Regions from separate parts of the Kocuria sp. SL71 genome, predicted to be linked through region 1. Evidence: riboswitches for the same ligand, from Rfam matches in the RefSeq annotation. Region 1 holds a riboswitch; each other region holds the start of a gene.
The links. Region 1 has a riboswitch for thiamine pyrophosphate ahead of OVA15_RS08675 (ECF transporter S component). Riboswitches for the same ligand answer to the same signal wherever they lie in the genome.
Positions count from the first base shown of each region.

Region 1 (5,095 bases):
CCGACGACGCCGACTACCCGGATCCGGTCCTGCTGGTCTCCCGGGACGAGGCACGGGAGCACGGGCCCCGCAGCGCCGCCTCGGTGTCCATGGACGCCGAGGGCGGCGGCCGGTGGGCCGGTCGCAGCAACGTGCAGCTCATGCCGTTCTCCATGGTGATGCCCACCGGGATGCTCGTGGCGGTCGGGGTCGCCCTCACGGTCTTCGCGGGACCGCTGTTCTCGGTGGCCGACAACGCCGCGGAGAACCTCATGCACCCCGAGCGCTACGTCGAGGCGGTCTTCGGCGACGAATCGGGACCGCGCGGCGTCGTGGACGACGGCGAGGACCCGAGCTCCGATGACCCTGCCGCACCGAGCCTGCCGGAGGGCGAGCAGTACGGGGAGGACGTGGGCGAGGACAGCGGCGCCGGCATCCAGCGCGAGGTCTACGACGGCACGGATTCGCGGCCCTCGGCCGAGGCCGACGCGCAGCGGCAGGGCGCCGAGCAGTCCGAGGAGGCAGATCAGTGAGCTCGACAGCGACATCCCGCGGGTCCGCATCCGCCCGGCCGCGGCGGCGCGAGCACCGCTGGGCCGTGGAGATCCCCCTGATCCTGTGGCTCATGCTCGTATGGGCCGTGCTGTGGGGCGAGCTGACGGCCAAGAACCTGCTGGTGGGCCTGGTGCTGTCCCTGCTGGTCACCCGGGCGCTGGCACTGCCGCCCGTGCAGCTGTCCAGCCGCTTCAACGTGCTGCACGCCGTGACCCTGTTCGTCACCTTCCTGTGGCAGGTCATCCGCGCCAGCTTCGAGGTCATGTGGACCGTGATCGCCCATGGGCCCAGGGCCTCCTCGTCGGTGACCGCCGTGCAGATGCGCTCGCACTCCGATCTGATCATGACCGCGACCGGAAGCACCACGGGACTGATCCCGGGCTCGGTGCTGCTGGAGGTGGACCGTCCGAACGCGATCCTCTACTTCCACGTCCTGGACGTGCACGACGACGAGGACATCGAGCACTTCCGGGAGTCCGTGCGCAACACCGAGGCTGCCTGGATCCGCATGATGGGCTCCCCGGAGGACTACGCCGCGCTGCGGCGCGAGGACGCCCAGAAGGGCCGTGGACTCAGCCCTCGGGCCGTGCTGCGCAGCTGGGCGGGCTACGCCCACAGATCGAAGGCCGAACGACGGGATGAGGAGCAGAGCCGATGAGCTCCATCGTCATGGCCGTGTGCCTCGTGATGCTCGCCGGTGCGGCCGTCGGCGTGCTGTACCGACTGGTGAAGGGACCCTCGCTGCTGGACCGCGTGCTCTCCAGCGACGTCCTGCTCTCCGTGGTGGTCGCCGCGATCGCCCTGGAGATGGTCTGGAGCGATCACTCCGACTACATGATGGTCATCGTGACCGTCTCGCTGCTGGGCTTCATCGGCTCGGTGTCCGTGGCGCGGTTCGTCCAGCCCACGCGGCCCCGGAAGACGGGCCAGACCGATGAGGGCGCCACCAAGGAGCCGGTCGAGGGCGAGCGGGCCGAGCAGGATCACCGGCCCGCCCCGATGCAGAAGCCCGCCCCGTCCGAGAAGGAGGGACACCGCTGATGGATCCCATGGACCTCGTGCTCGACATCGTCGTGGGCGTGCTGCTGCTCGTGGGCTGCCTCATGTCCCTGACGGCCGGCCTCGGCCTGATCCGGCTGCCGGACGTCCTGTCGCGTATGCACGCGGCCACCAAGCCGCAGGTGCTCGGTCTGCTGTGCATGCTGCTGGCCGTGGTGATCCACTCCCGCGAGTGGACGCTGCTGCCGCTGGCCCTGCTCGGCTGGGCCCTGATGCTGCTCACGGCGCCGGTCTCGGCGCACATGGTGGGGCGCTCGAGCTATCGGACCAAGCACGTGCTCGATGAGACGCTGATCGCCGATGACCTGGCCGCAGCCCTGGACGAGGCCGACACCGCCGAGTCGCAGGGCGGCGCGGATCGCCCGTCGTGATCCGCGACGGCTCGCCGAGCGCGCTAGGGTGAGCACCGAACCTCCGGCGTCGGCTGAGGCGCCGGTTCCGCGATCTCCCGAGTGGCTCACTCGGGGTAGGAGATGACATGAACCCCAAGATTATGGGACTCATCGGCACCGGCGCGTCCGTGCTGGGCGTGCAGGCCGCCACCAAGGGCCTCGACGCCACGTGGAAGAAGGTCACCGGCCGCCAGGTCCCGTCCAAGGGCGATGACCCCCGTGAGGACCGCTGGCTCGACATCATCCTGTTCGCCGTGGTCAGCGGCGTGCTGACCACGGTCGTGCGCACCCTGGTCAACCGCCAGGTCGCCGAGCAGCGCGAGAAGGCCGAGCTCAAGGCGCAGGAGAAGGCCAAGGGCCGCGCCTGATCTCGACCGGTCCGGGCCGGCCGCTGCGCGCGGCCTGCTGATCGATGGCGAAGGCGCCGGGAGCTGTGTGCTCCCGGCGCCTTCATCCGTTCCGGGTCCGGCTGAGGGTGACCTGCATCTGCTGCGCGTTTGGCGTAGGATCCCAGGCACACGACAGGGGAGCGCCCGAGGGCGCTGAGAGTGCGGTCCGCCGCAGACCCTCGAACCTGCTCCGGCTAGCACCGGCGAAGGAAGTCGAGCATCTCGGAGGTGCTTCTCGCGCGTTCCTGCGGGCGCCCGCCCACGCAGGAACGCGCGAGAAGCGCTTCTCCCCTCCTGATGACAGGGGCGCCGCGGCGTCCCCGGGCCCCCAGGAGGACCACCATGACGCAGCATCGCAGCACCGGTCAGATGAGCACCGGATCCGGCCTCGATACGCGCTCGGACCGCGACCCCGGAACCATCGGCTCCCCGCAGCGCAGCGCGCGCTCCCGCCTGAGGTGGCGCGTGCTCGACCTCGTGGTCCTCGCAGTGCTGGCCGCCGCCTGCGGCGTGATCTTCTGGGCCTGGTCCGCTCTGGTCTACCCCCTCTCCCAGGCCGTCACGGTCGGCTATCCCCCGGCGGGCGGCCTGCTGGTCGGCGGATGGCTGATGGCCGGACCGCTGGCCGCCCTCATCATCCGCCGCCCCGGCGCAGCACTGGCCTGCGAGCTGCTGGCGGCGTGCTTCGAGGGGCTGCTGGGCACCCACTTCGGCATGACGGTCGTGCTCTCCGGTCTCATCCAGGGCGCGGCGGCGGAGGCCGTCTTCCTGGCCGCCGGGTACCGCCGCTTCGGCCCGGTCGTGGCCGTGGCCTCGGGCGCTGCCGCCGGAGCGCTCGGGACACTGACCGAGTGCCTGATCTACTACTACGAGTGGCCGATGGCCCACCAGGCGGTCTACGTCGTGCTGGGCACGGTGTCCGGGGCGGTCATCGCCGGTCTTGCCATGTGGGCACTGACGCGCGCTCTGCGCTCCACGGGAGTGCTCTCGGGCCTGGCCTCCGGTCGATGACCGCTCGCACGCACGGAGCCGACAGGGCCGTGCGCGGCGGAGCCGCCGTGTTCGCGCGCGGCTTCGGCTGGCAGCCCGGGGGTCGGAAGACCCCAGCCATCGAGCAGGTGGACCTCGAGATCCCCGCGGGGCAGTGCGTGCTGCTGCTGGGCGCCAGCGGCTCGGGCAAGTCCACGCTGCTGCACGCCCTGGCGGGCGTGCTCCCGGACACCGAGGACGATGCCCCCGGGCCGGGGCCCGACGGCGGTCGCGCAGCGCCCTCAGGAAGCAGCGGCTCGCGCGGCGAACTGCTCGTGGACGGACAGCCCGCAGCCCAGCGCGGCGTCGTCACCGGCCTGCTCCAGCAGGATCCGGAGTCCTCGATCCTGCTGGCCAGGGCCGGCGACGACGTCGCGTTCGGCCCGGAGAACCTGGCCGTGCCCGCCGAGGAGATCTGGGACCAGGCCGATGCCGCCCTGCGGGCCGTGGGGCTAGAGATCTCCCGCAGCCGGGACACCTCGGCGCTGTCCGGCGGGCAGCAGCAGCGCCTCGGCCTGGCCGGCATCACCGCCATGCGCCCGCGCCTGCTGCTGCTCGACGAGCCCACGGCCAACCTGGATCCAGAGGGGGTGGCGACCGTCCGCAGGGCGGTCGAGACGGTGGTCGAGGACACCGGGGCCACGCTGATCGTGGTCGAGCACCGCACCGAGGTCTGGGCGGATCTGGTGGAGCGCGTCGTGGTCCTGGGGCCGCGGGGAGTGCTGGCCGACGGGAGCCCCGAGGACGTCCTCGGCGCCCGGGGGGCCCAGCGCGAGCAGCTGCGCCGCGCCGGCATCTGGCTGCCGGGCCAGCGCGCCGCCGCGGCCGCCCCGGCCCCCGCCCCCGGTGAGCTGCTCCTGCGCGCCGACGAGCTCGAGGTCTCGCGCGAGCAGCCCTCGCAGCGCCTGCTCTCCCGCCGCCGTCGCCGCGTGCGCCGCGGGGACGCGGTGCCCGACGGGGCCTGGGCCGGCGCCCCGGCGGCGCAGCCGGTGGACCTGCGCCTGCGCGCCGGCAGCGCGCTCGCGCTGACCGGGCCGAACGGCGCCGGGAAGTCGACGCTGGCCCTGACGCTGGCCGGTCTGCTCGTGCCGAGCGCCGGTACGGTGCGCGCTGCCGGCAGCCTCGCCGGAGGGCTGCCGGACGATCCTTCGGTATGGTCCGGCCCGGAGCTTGTGGAGCGCATCGGCACGGTCTTCCAGGAGCCCGAGCATCAGTTCCTCACCGGCAGCGTGCGCGAGGAGCTCGCCGTGGGCCCGCGCCGGGCCGGGGTCCCCGAGGACGAGATCGCCCGCCGCGTGGACGAGCTGCTCGAGCGGCTGCATCTTTCGGCCCACGCCGAGGCCAATCCCTTCACCCTCTCCGGGGGCCAGAAGCGCCGCCTGTCCGTGGGCACGGTGATGGCTGGAGCACCCCAGATCCTCATCCTGGACGAGCCCACCTTCGGGCAGGACGCAGTGACCTGGGCGGCCGTCGTCGAGCTGCTGGCCGAGCAGGTGCGGCAGGGCCGCTGCGTCGTGGTCGTGACCCATGATGACGACCTGGTCCGCGCCCTGGGAGCCGAGGAGATCGCGGTGCGACCCCGGACCCGGCCGACGGAGGAAGCGCGGCCCACGAGCGCGCCCGCTCGGCAGCGCGGCGCCCTGGCTTGCCGCGACGCCCTGGCCAAGCTCGGGGCGGTCGCGGTGCTGAGCC
Region 1 is NZ_JAPPRE010000001.1:1,919,702-1,924,796, reverse strand. It holds gene OVA15_RS08700 (Na+/H+ antiporter subunit D) at 1-512, shown strand, start outside; gene OVA15_RS08695 (Na+/H+ antiporter subunit E) at 509-1,192, shown strand; gene OVA15_RS13280 (monovalent cation/H+ antiporter complex subunit F) at 1,189-1,575, shown strand; gene mnhG (monovalent cation/H(+) antiporter subunit G) at 1,575-1,964, shown strand; gene OVA15_RS08680 (DUF4235 domain-containing protein) at 2,072-2,353, shown strand; TPP riboswitch at 2,499-2,603, shown strand; gene OVA15_RS08675 (ECF transporter S component) at 2,717-3,385, shown strand; gene OVA15_RS08665 (ATP-binding cassette domain-containing protein) at 3,382-5,095, shown strand, end outside.

Region 2 (5,095 bases), 390 kb from region 1:
ACGCGCAGGCCCTGGCGGCCTCGCTGACCTCGGCCACCGTCACGGTCCCGGCCAAGGCCGGCGCCGAGGGCCGTCTGTTCGGCTCGATCAAGGCCGAGCAGGTCGCCGACGCCGTCAAGGCCGCCGGCCTGGGCGAGATCGACAAGCGCAAGGTCGAGATCCGCGAGCAGGTCCGCACCGTCGGCACCTACCAGGCCACCGTGCGCCTGCACGAGGACGTCAACGCGAACATCGAGTTCGAGGTCGTCCCCGCCTGATCCTTCGGGTGAGCCATCCTGCACGGCACGCCTGACCGACGAGCCGTCGCCCCTTTCCGGGGCGGCGGCTCGTCGTCGTTGCCGGGCCTGTCGGGCGCCGGCGGGGGCGGCTCTGCCCCTGACAGGTCACCGTTCGGCGGATGACGACGACGGCCCTGCGCAGCGACACAGGGCAGGCCCTGATGTGGTCCCTTGCGCGGTGATCTCGCATCTGTTCCCGGCCCTCGGGGCACGGGCGCGGCGCGGATCTGCTGCGGGCGCATGACCCGTCCCCAGGACGGCCGACTTCTGCGCCGACCAGCACCGACGCCGGCGTCGTCTCCCGTGCTACGTTCCCGGCGGCGGCTACGCCGACCCGACCTCGGAATCCCCGAGGGCACAGCAGATCGTGCACGAAGAGGTCGGCGGGGAGGCGAGCCTCGTCGTCCTGGTCCGAGCCCCCGAAGGCTCCCAGGCAGCCGACTCCGCTGACGTGGGGGAGGAGATCGCCGCGGATCTGCGCGAGCACGACGGCATCGAGTCCGTCCATGCCTTCAGCGATCCCGGCATGAGCGACCCGCTGAGCTCTGACGACGGCCGCACGGGCATGGTCGTCGCGCGCATCGAGGGCACCTTGGCCGAGCAGACTGAGATCTCCACGGAGCTCGTGGACCAGCTGAGCCAGGAGCGCGGCGACGGCACCGAGGTGCTGGTGGGCGGCTCCGCTCCCATGATCGCCTCGAACAGCCAGCAGGTGATCAAGGACCTGGGGCTGGCCGAGCACATCGCCGTGCCCATCACGCTGGTGCTCCTGTCGGCGGTGCTGGGCGTGGTGACGCTCGTGTTCCAGCACGGCTGGCTCTCCGGGTTCCTGGGCTTCACGCGGGGCCCGCTGGACATGTCCATGCCCGTGCTGCTGTTCTGCATCGCCTTCGGGCTGTCGGTGGACTTCGAGCTGTTCCTGATCGGGCGCATGAAGGAGTTGTGGGAGCAGACGGGCAGCAACCGCATGGCGGTCGTGGAGGGGCTCGCGCACACCGGGCGCATCACCACACTCGCGGCGCTGGTGCTCTCGGTGTCGTTCGCGGCCTTCGGGACGAGCCAGGTGAGCTTCATGCAGCTGTTCGGCCTGGGTACGGCGTTCGCGATCCTGCTCGATGCGACCCTGGTGCGCGGCGTCCTGGTGCCCGCGTTCATGCGGATCGCCGGGCGGGCCAACTGGTGGGCACCGGCCCCGCGGCGGTGGGTGCACGATCGGATCGGGCTGGCGGAGGCCCCCGAGGATCCGCATACGGGCCCCTTGGCGCGGCGCGAGCCGGAGGAGTTCGGGGATCACATCACGCCGCCGTCGGCCCGACGACGCCGCGGTCGCCATGTGGCCGACACGGCGCCGCGGCACCGGAAGGGACCGTGGTGAGGCTCCCGTCAGTCGGTCCGCGCTCTCAGCGCGGGATGGTCTCCGACTGATCCTGAGTCAGGGCCTGATCGAAGAACGCCAGCTCGTGGCGGCAGCCTGCCAGATAGGCCCGCTGTGCTGCCGCACGGCCTGATTCCGAGCTCTGTGCGAGCTCCCGCTCGACGCGCTCCAGGGCTGCAGCGGTTGCAGCCACGAAGTCGGGATCGCGGTAGGTCTCCAGCCATGCGGCATACGGGTGATCCGGCTCCACGGTCGGCAGACAGGCTCCGACCTGGGCGTAGAGCCAGAAGCAGGGGAGCACTGCAGCAGCGCCGACAGCTCGGTCCTGTCCCAGGGCGGCGGCCAGCAGGAAGTCCGTGTAGGCCGCGGTGACGGTGCTGGCGGGCTCGTCGGCGGCCTCCGGACGGGCGGCCATCCAGGTGCGGTGCAGCTGGGCCTCCTCCGTGAGGCAGCCGACCGAGGCCTGTGCCCACGCGAGCTGGTCCGGGGCGTGATCGCAGCGTGCGGACAGAGCCGCCAGGGCCCGGGCGTAGCCGGCCAGATACAGGGCGTCCTGGGCGAGGTAGAACGTGAACCGCGCGTCGTCAAGGGTTCCGTCCAGCAGGGCGCGCACGAATCTCGAGTCCTGGATCTCAGCTGCCGTCTGCGCGCCGTCATCCCACAGCGACTGAGTCCATGGACCGGCCGCTTCGACGGCGGGCTGGGGGGCGATGTTCGAGGTGGAGTTCATCAAGGGGACATCCCTTCGCCAGTGCGAGCTGGAGCAGGTTCCACGGGTCTGATCTCAGCGCCGGCGGCGCACCCCGTGTCCGCAGCCCACTATAGGCGGCAGGATCGGATGCCGACAGGGCGGCAGCCGGGTCCGCTGGGAGAGACGAGACCTTCTCATATGTCACATCCGACATATGAGCAGGTCAGACGGCCTATGGGTCCTCCGAGAGCTCGGCGAGCCCGTCAGGAGCCGTCGTGGCCCTTGAGAAGGCTCGCGAAGTCCGTGACCGGACCCAGGTCCACGCCGCTGCGACGCGGCGCCCTCGCGGGCTCGGTGGGCAGGAAGCCCTCCACCCCGGCGGACTCGGCCACCAGTGCCGTCGCCATCTCGGAGGCGGCTCGAGCGATCCGCGACTCCAGGCCTCCGGTGTCCCCGGAGCCGAAGTCATCGGTCGCGGCGAACACGCCCGTGGGCAGCACGACCGCCCGCGAGTAGGAGAACAGCGGGCGCAGCGCGTGGTCCAGGACCAGGCTGTGGCGCGGGGTGCCGGCCGTCGCGGCGATGAGCACCGGGAGGTCGATCAGCGCTTCGTCGTCGAGGACGTCGAAGAACATCTTGAACAGCCCCGAGTAGGAGGCCCGGAAGATCGGCGTGACCGCCACCAGCCCGTCGGCCTGGGCGACCAGGCGCTTGACCTCGTCGAGCTGCGGATCGGGCAGCCCGCCCGTGGTCATGGCCTGCGCCAGCGGCAGGGCCAGGTCTCGCAGCTCCACGTGGTGGACCTCCAGGGCCTCGCCCCGGGCGCCGACCCGGGACTCGACGGCCTGGGCGATCCGGTCCGCCAGCAGGCGGGTGGACGACGGCGAGGACAGCCCCGCCGAGACGACGACGAGCTGACGGGTCATCGCTGCTCATCCTCCTTCTGCTCGTCCTGCGGCTGCGCGTTGATGACCTGGCGGTGCTTGGAGTCCGGGCCCTGGGCGCGCAGGGTCTCGTGGGTGGGCGGGTCTGAGGGCACGTGCGCCGGGCGACGTGCCTCGAAGCCCTCGCGCAGGCGCGGGACGATCTCCCGGCCGAGGATCTCGATCTGCTCCAGGACCATCTCCTCGGGCAGGCCGGCGTGATCCAGCAGGAACATCTGGCGCTGGTAGTCGCCCACCTGATTCGCGTAGCCCAGGTAGCGCTCCACGATCTGATCCGGGGTGCCGACCGTCAGCGGGGTCATCCGCGAGAAGTCCTCGAGCGACGGGCCGTGGCCGTAGACCGGCGCGTTGTCGAAGTACGGGCGGAAGACCCGCTTGGCCTCGGCCTCTGTCGCAGCGGCGAAGATCTGGCCGCCCAGGCCCACGATCGCCTGGTCGGCGGCGCCGTGGCCGTAGTGCTCGAAGCGCTGGCGGTAGAGGTTCACCATCGAGGCGGTGTGCTCGATGTTCCAGAAGATGTGGTTGTGGAAGAAGCCGTCGCCGTAATAGGCGGCCTGCTCCGCGATCTCCGGGGAGCGGATCGAGCCGTGCCACACGAAGGGCGGGGTGTCATCCAGCGGCCACGGGGTGGAGGTGTAGCTGTTGAGCGGGGTGCGGAACTTGCCCTGCCAGTTCACGACCCCCTCGCGCCACAGCTTGCGCAGCAGGTGGTAGTTCTCGATGGCCAGCGGGATGCCCTGGCGGATGTCCTTGCCGAACCAGGGGTAGACCGGACCGGTGTTGCCACGGCCCATGGTGAGATCCACACGACCGCCGGAGAGGTGCTGGAGGAAGGCGTAGTCCTCAGCGATCTTCACGGGGTCGTTCGTGGTGATCAGCGTGGTGGCCGTGGAGAAGCGCAGCCGCTCGGTCTGGGCGGCGATGTAGGCCAGGTGCGTGGTGGGCGAGGACGGCACGAACGGCGGGTTGTGGTGCTCGCCGGTCGCGAAGACGTCCAGACCGACCTCCTCCGCCTTCAGGGCGTACTTGGTCATCGACTGGATGCGCTGAGCTTCGGAGGGCGCCTTGCCGGTGGTGGGGTCCGGGGTGACGTCGCCGATGGTGAAGATGCCGAACTGCATGGTGCTCGCTCCTTGGGTGCGCATCGCGATGACCGGAGATGTCCGGTCATCGCGTGACGTTTCACGGAACAGTATGCGTCGATGTATGTGACATGTCAACCATTAGGTCCGCCGTGCTCGAGGGACGGCGGGAACGACGAACGCGCTGTCGTCGTGATGCCCCAGGCCGTGTCCGCGCAGGGCGGCAGCCGGCCTGCGCGGGTCAGTCGATCGGTGCGCAGTCCGGGCGGCGGATGTCGAGCTTGCGGGCGATCCGGGAGGTGATGCGGTCCAGGTCCTCGATGTCCTGTGCATCAAGGGCGTCGAAGAACGACCTGCGCACGGCGCCCAGGTGGCCCGGGGCGGCTGCGGCCAGGGCCTGGCGACCGGCTTCGGTGAGCTGTGCGAGCTGCGCCCGACCGTCGTCCGGGGCGGCTGAGCGGGCGATCAGGCCGCGCTTCTCCATCCGGGTGAGGTGGTGGGACATGCGCGAGCGCTCCCAGTCCAGCAGCCCGGCGAGCTCGGTGATCCGGCAGGAGGAGCTCTCGCTGTCGTTGAGCATGACCAGGACGTCGTAGTCCTGAAGCGACAGGCCGGAATCGGACTGCAGCTGCGAGGACAGGGCGGCGGGGATGCGGCTGCTCACGGCAAGCCAGCGGCGCCAGACGGTCTCCTCATGTGCGGACAGCCAGTCGACGCCGTCGCCG
Region 2 is NZ_JAPPRE010000001.1:2,308,197-2,313,291, reverse strand. It holds gene rplI (50S ribosomal protein L9) at 1-257, shown strand, start outside; partial or broken gene OVA15_RS10510 (MMPL family transporter) at 640-1,653, shown strand; gene OVA15_RS10505 (hypothetical protein) at 1,679-2,383, opposite strand; TPP riboswitch at 2,377-2,469, opposite strand; gene OVA15_RS10500 (FMN reductase) at 2,608-3,270, opposite strand; gene OVA15_RS10495 (LLM class flavin-dependent oxidoreductase) at 3,267-4,409, opposite strand; gene OVA15_RS10490 (MarR family winged helix-turn-helix transcriptional regulator) at 4,612-5,095, opposite strand, start outside.
Region 2: linked by a shared signal. The riboswitch ahead of OVA15_RS10505 (hypothetical protein) and the one ahead of OVA15_RS08675 (ECF transporter S component) in region 1 are both predicted to bind thiamine pyrophosphate.

Region 3 (5,095 bases), 1.8 Mb from region 1:
CGACTCGCCGTGGGGGACTGGCGCGCGTGTCAGCGGATCGACCACGACCAGGCGCGCCCAGTGGGGGACGACCTTCGCGTGCTCGCCCGGGGCGTCGTCGCCGGCCGGGGCCGTCGTGGCGGCTGTGGACGCGTCGGAGTCCGTCGCGGGGGTGGCGTGCGCTCGGTCTGCCGGACCTGTGCCCAGAGGAGTGCGGTCGTAGTACTGCGTGCTGATCTCCGTCATGCCGTAGTAGTTCGCACAGTGATCCTCCGGCACACCCAGCCGCACACGGAACGCCAGGCGCAGGTCTTCGGCTGTCACGTCGCGCGACTTCCCCTTGAAGCCGCCGGTGTCCAGGACACGGGAGCGTGCAGGGAGCTGGAACGTCCTGTCCGCGTCGGCCATCGCGTCGAGGAGGTGGACGAAGGAGAACGACGTGCCCAGGACTGCCAACGGCTCGCCGGTGTCCTGGGCGTGCGCGAAGGCCTTCAGAGCTGCGTCGACGTCGAGCCCGTCCTCGCTCACGAGGTGGAGGCTGTCGGGAGTGCCCCGATGATCGACGAGGGTGGAGAAGAAGTGCGCGATCGACGAATGCGGCGACTGCTCGCGCGGTGCGTTGAGAACGACGATGCGCATCCGGTCGCGGCCCGCGGATGCGTCGCTCGAGTGACTGGTTTGCTCCGGCAGGAACCGGTCGCAGAAGGCGCGCAGGAGCGAGGCGTCGTAGAGCGCCAGGTGCCGGTGGTGGTTGCGGCCTCGGCTGGCGGGATCGGTGCTGCCGGAGGTCATGAAGACAGCGGCGGCATCCTTCTCTGGGACGGTCGTGAGCGTGAGGCGCTTGAACGCGGTCAGTGGCACAGCGGGGATCTCGCTCCAGTGTCGCAGCCGGTCGGGTGTGGCCTTCCGGCTGCGGCAGTACCGCTGGTACGCGGGGTTGGCCTCGAATTGATGGGCGAAGAGCCGCAGCGCCAGCGCGTCGAACGTGGCGGGATCAGGCTCCTCGGACTGGATGAAGGCGAGGATGTCCGCATCGAGTGTTGAGAGATCTGCAGTGTCGTGGCTCGTGGAGTACGAGGCTGTCGTCATCGTGGAATCCTCTCGTTCAGCGATCGAGCAGGCCCGCTGCGGCGGGCGCGGTCGCGCGCGTGTCGCCTTGTGCCGGAGAGGCGGGTCGGGTGAGGAGGCTCAGCACCAGCGTGACGAGCCCCGAGCCCAGGAGTGCTGCGGCGAATGGCCCCAGCGTCAGCCCGTCCGCGAACGTCGTGACCGCCAGGGCATGACCGGGATCGAACCCGGTGACGACCAGCCCGTACCCGGCGGCGGACACGAGGCCCGCGACCGCGCCGGTCAGCGCACCCGTCCGCGTCGTGCGGCTCCACAGCCCCAGGAGGACTGGCACCAGGGTCGCGGCGCAGAAGAGGTCCGCGATGAGGAAGAGCCGCAGGACGGAGAACCCCTGGAAGGCGATCGCTGCGGGGATGAGCGTCGCGATGACTGTGAGGACGCGTGCCCCCGTGACTCCCAGTCGTGGCGCGCGCACGGCGATCGCGGCAGCGATGCCATTCTGCAGCGTGTCCGCGGTTGAGGCGATGAGGGTGAGCGTGAGCACGAGGATCGCCAGGAGCAGCCACGTGGGCCCGCCCGCCACGAGCGCGAAGAACGGTGCCGGGGGAGACCCGGGATCCAGACCCAGGACTGCCGCGACGATGCCCACACACCCGGCCGCGACGACGATGGGGAAGCGGGTGAGCGATCCCAGGACGGCGCCGCGGCGCAGTGCGGTGAGGTCGCGGGCGGCCCACACGCGCTGCCAGTAGCCGTTGTGGAACAGCGTCGTCGCGGTGACCGCGATGGCGACGGTGACACCAGCCTCGATGCCGGTCCAGTCGACGGTGAGGAATGCGGAGGCGGGCAGGGCAGGGGTGCTGGCCCCGGCCTCGGCGGTGGTCAGGGGTGCGGTCTCCAGCAGGCCCAGGCCGCGCAGGGCCAGCCAGCCCCCGATGACGATGACGAGAGCGAAGAGCAGCCACGACTGCCAGCGGTCCGTGCCGATCGAGGCGCGCAGCCCGCCCACCGCGGTGTAGGCGGCGGTGACGGCCGCGACCGCGATGATGCCGATCCGGGGATCCAGGTCGGAGATGCGGCCCAGCACGCTGCTGACGGCGGTCAGCTCGGCCGCCAGCGCCGTGAACATGTAGAGCATCGAGATGAGCAGGACGTAGCCCCGCATGCCGGGACCGAAACGGAGGCGGACGAACTGGGCGAGGTCGTAGCCCTCCGGCAGCAGACGGCGCAGGCGGCCACCCACCAGCAGGAGGCCCACGAGCGGCAGGACGACGCCCACCCCGTAGCCCACGGCGGCGGCGATCCCGCCGGTGGCGCCGACCTCGGGGGCGGAGAAGAGCATCCAGGAGCCCACGCCCGAGGCGAAGAACGACAGGCCCAGGGCCGCGCCGGACTGGGTGCCGCGGGCAACGGCGAATTCCTCGACGGATCGGTCCGCGCCCGTGCGCAGGCCCACCACGAAGAAGCTCGCCAGGGTGAGGGTGAGAATGAGTGCTGTGACAGTGGTGCTGAGCATCGACGTGTCCCTTCGCCGGCATTACCCGGACAGGTTCGTGCGGTCGACGGCCAGTCAGCCGTCCTCTCAGCCCGGTTCACCGAGCTCCCGCGTCTGTTGTTCGCCGTCGACTCTAGCCCATGGGGTGGGGACGTGGTTTATCAGGCACGATCGGGCGTCGATCGTGCACGGGCGCGGCTGGCCGCTGTCAGCGGTAGACCTCGCGACGGTGACCAATGGCGAGCACCATGCGCTGCGCGACAACCCGGTCGAGCTTGCGCAACGACTTGAGGGCCGACTGCGAATACGTGATCTCGTATTGCACGCCGTTGAAGGAGCTCTCGAAGAAGACGCCGCCGGCGACCATGCCGGAGGAGATGTAGAGGGTGAAGAACACGAGGATGATGACGCTCAAGACGATGCGCAGCAGGCGCGAGCGGTCGCGCAGACGGTTCTCGAAGAAGCTGGGCACGGTGATCGAGTTGCGCGACACCTCCGTGCACGCGCGCAGCCGCGGCGCGACGATGAGCCAGTTGAGGTACGCACCCAGCGTCAGTCCCACGGCGATCCAGCTCGCCGATAAGGTCACGCCCTCGTGGATCGTGTCCCACAATCTCCCGCTCGACGACGCCCCGGACGCCTACGCACACTTCGACGCCCGCGATGACGGGTGGACTAAAGTGGTGCTCAACCCCACCTCCTCCTAAGACTGACGCGGGACGTGGAGGCTCGAGTGTCCACTCAAGGAATGGGGTAGCAAGAGAACTTCAAGGCCGCCGGTCTGCTTGTGCTCTCGCCTGACATGAACCGCGGTTGCTTCCCTGGTGCCTGAAATCAGCTGAAGCACTCTAGGGTGAGGAATCGAGACTCTGAGAAGCCGGTAGGAGCACGCGAACTGACAACGCGGAAGGAGTCGACTTTTGACGACTCACAAGAGTGAACCCATCGGGACGACGCAAAACCCGACGGGGGAGGTAGTGGTCGGGGTGGTGGCTGATCCGGTCGCCACCACCCTGTCAGTCGCGAAGCATCTCGAACGAGAACTGCCTGGCCTACTCGCCGAGCAGCTCTCTGACGGTCGCTGGAGAGTGGACGTGCACCGAGAGAGGCTGCCTCCCAGTGACGAGAAGCGGTTTGAGATGATGGACCTGGCAGTCGAGCGTAAGCGGGAACATGGCTGGGACATCGCAGTATGCGTGACCGACCTCCCACTGATGATCGACCGGCGCCCCGTCGTCGCTGACGCCGACCACAGTCGGAACGTGGCGGTGGTTTCACTGCCGGCCTTCGGGGCCATGAGCCTACGAAGGCGAGTGTCAGAGGTGGTGACACAGCTCATTGGGGACATGCGCGGCGGGACCATTCCGAAGGACGGGTCCCAGGCGCATCGGCGGTCACGGGTCCCGGCTCTGGGCGGCGCCTTCGAGAGGACGACCCCAGACCAAGACGGGGTCGACGTCCGTATCTTCGCGAACCGCGGGCGTCTGCGGCTGCTCGTGGGAATGGTCCGGGATAATCGCCCGTGGCGGCTGGTCTCCGGTCTCCGAGGGGCGTTGGTGGGAGCGTTCGCGTTCAGCGCGTTCTATCTGTTGAATGCCACGCTGTGGGAACTCGCACTCACCATGGCAGCGTGGCAGCTGGTCGCCGTCGTCGTTGCCTCAATTACGGTGATGATCACTTGGCTCATCGTCTATCACCACCTCTGGGAACGAGCCAAAGATCTGCCGCCGCAGGAACGTGAGCGAACGGTGCTGTTCAACGCGTCGACTGTCTTGACCCTCGCTATTGGGCTGACGTGCGGCTATGCGGGGCTGTTCGTCCTGAACCTGACTGCCGCGCTGATCGTTTTCACTCCGGAGGTGTTCAGCCAGTACGCCGGAGACGGATACGGACTGGGCGAGTATCTCCTGGTGACCCTGTTCGCGACCGCCGCTGCGACGATCGCGGGTGCGATTGGGTCTGGCTTCGAAAGTGAAGAGTCGGTGCTCGAGGCCGCCTATAGCTACCGGGAGCGCGCACGGCGCGAGGCGCGGCGCCGCTCACGCGGCGCAAAGAACAATGACAGCGCGGTCCACGACGCGGCGCAGAACGACGACACATCTCGTGCAGAGGACTCCGATGCAGGTCCGGACCACTGAGGAGGCAATAGGTCGGCGGTGGATGGTGGGGCTGAGATTCTTGGCGTACGTAAGCCCTGCCCGAATGAATGCCCGCTGAGGGATCCCTCAACGAGCTACTGCTTTCGTTTTCGGTACGATATAGGAGCGATCACCATAGCCATAGTGAATCGGCCCAGGTTCTCTGCCGCTCGCCGGAGGACCTGCCGGCGTTCTCCGAGGCGATCGTGTCCCAAATTGCGGGCACCACAACAAAGGAAGAGGAGACATCATGAGTGTGACCAAGGGATTGCTGGTCAGGTTTGACGCGTTGCCCGGCAAGGAGGACGACGTGAAGGAGTTCCTTGACAGCGGCCGTGCGCTTGTTGAGGAGGAGCCGGCGACCACCGCGTGGTTCGCGATCCGCCTCGGGCCCTCCTCCTTCGGGATCTTCGAC
Region 3 is NZ_JAPPRE010000001.1:167,745-172,839, forward strand. It holds gene OVA15_RS00765 (LuxE/PaaK family acyltransferase) at 1-1,068, opposite strand, end outside; gene OVA15_RS00770 (sodium:solute symporter family transporter) at 1,085-2,563, opposite strand; TPP riboswitch at 2,554-2,664, opposite strand; partial or broken gene OVA15_RS00775 (sodium:solute symporter family transporter) at 2,859-3,125, opposite strand; gene OVA15_RS00780 (hypothetical protein) at 3,463-4,680, shown strand; gene OVA15_RS00785 (putative quinol monooxygenase) at 4,931-5,095, shown strand, end outside.
Region 3: linked by a shared signal. The riboswitch ahead of OVA15_RS00770 (sodium:solute symporter family transporter) and the one ahead of OVA15_RS08675 (ECF transporter S component) in region 1 are both predicted to bind thiamine pyrophosphate.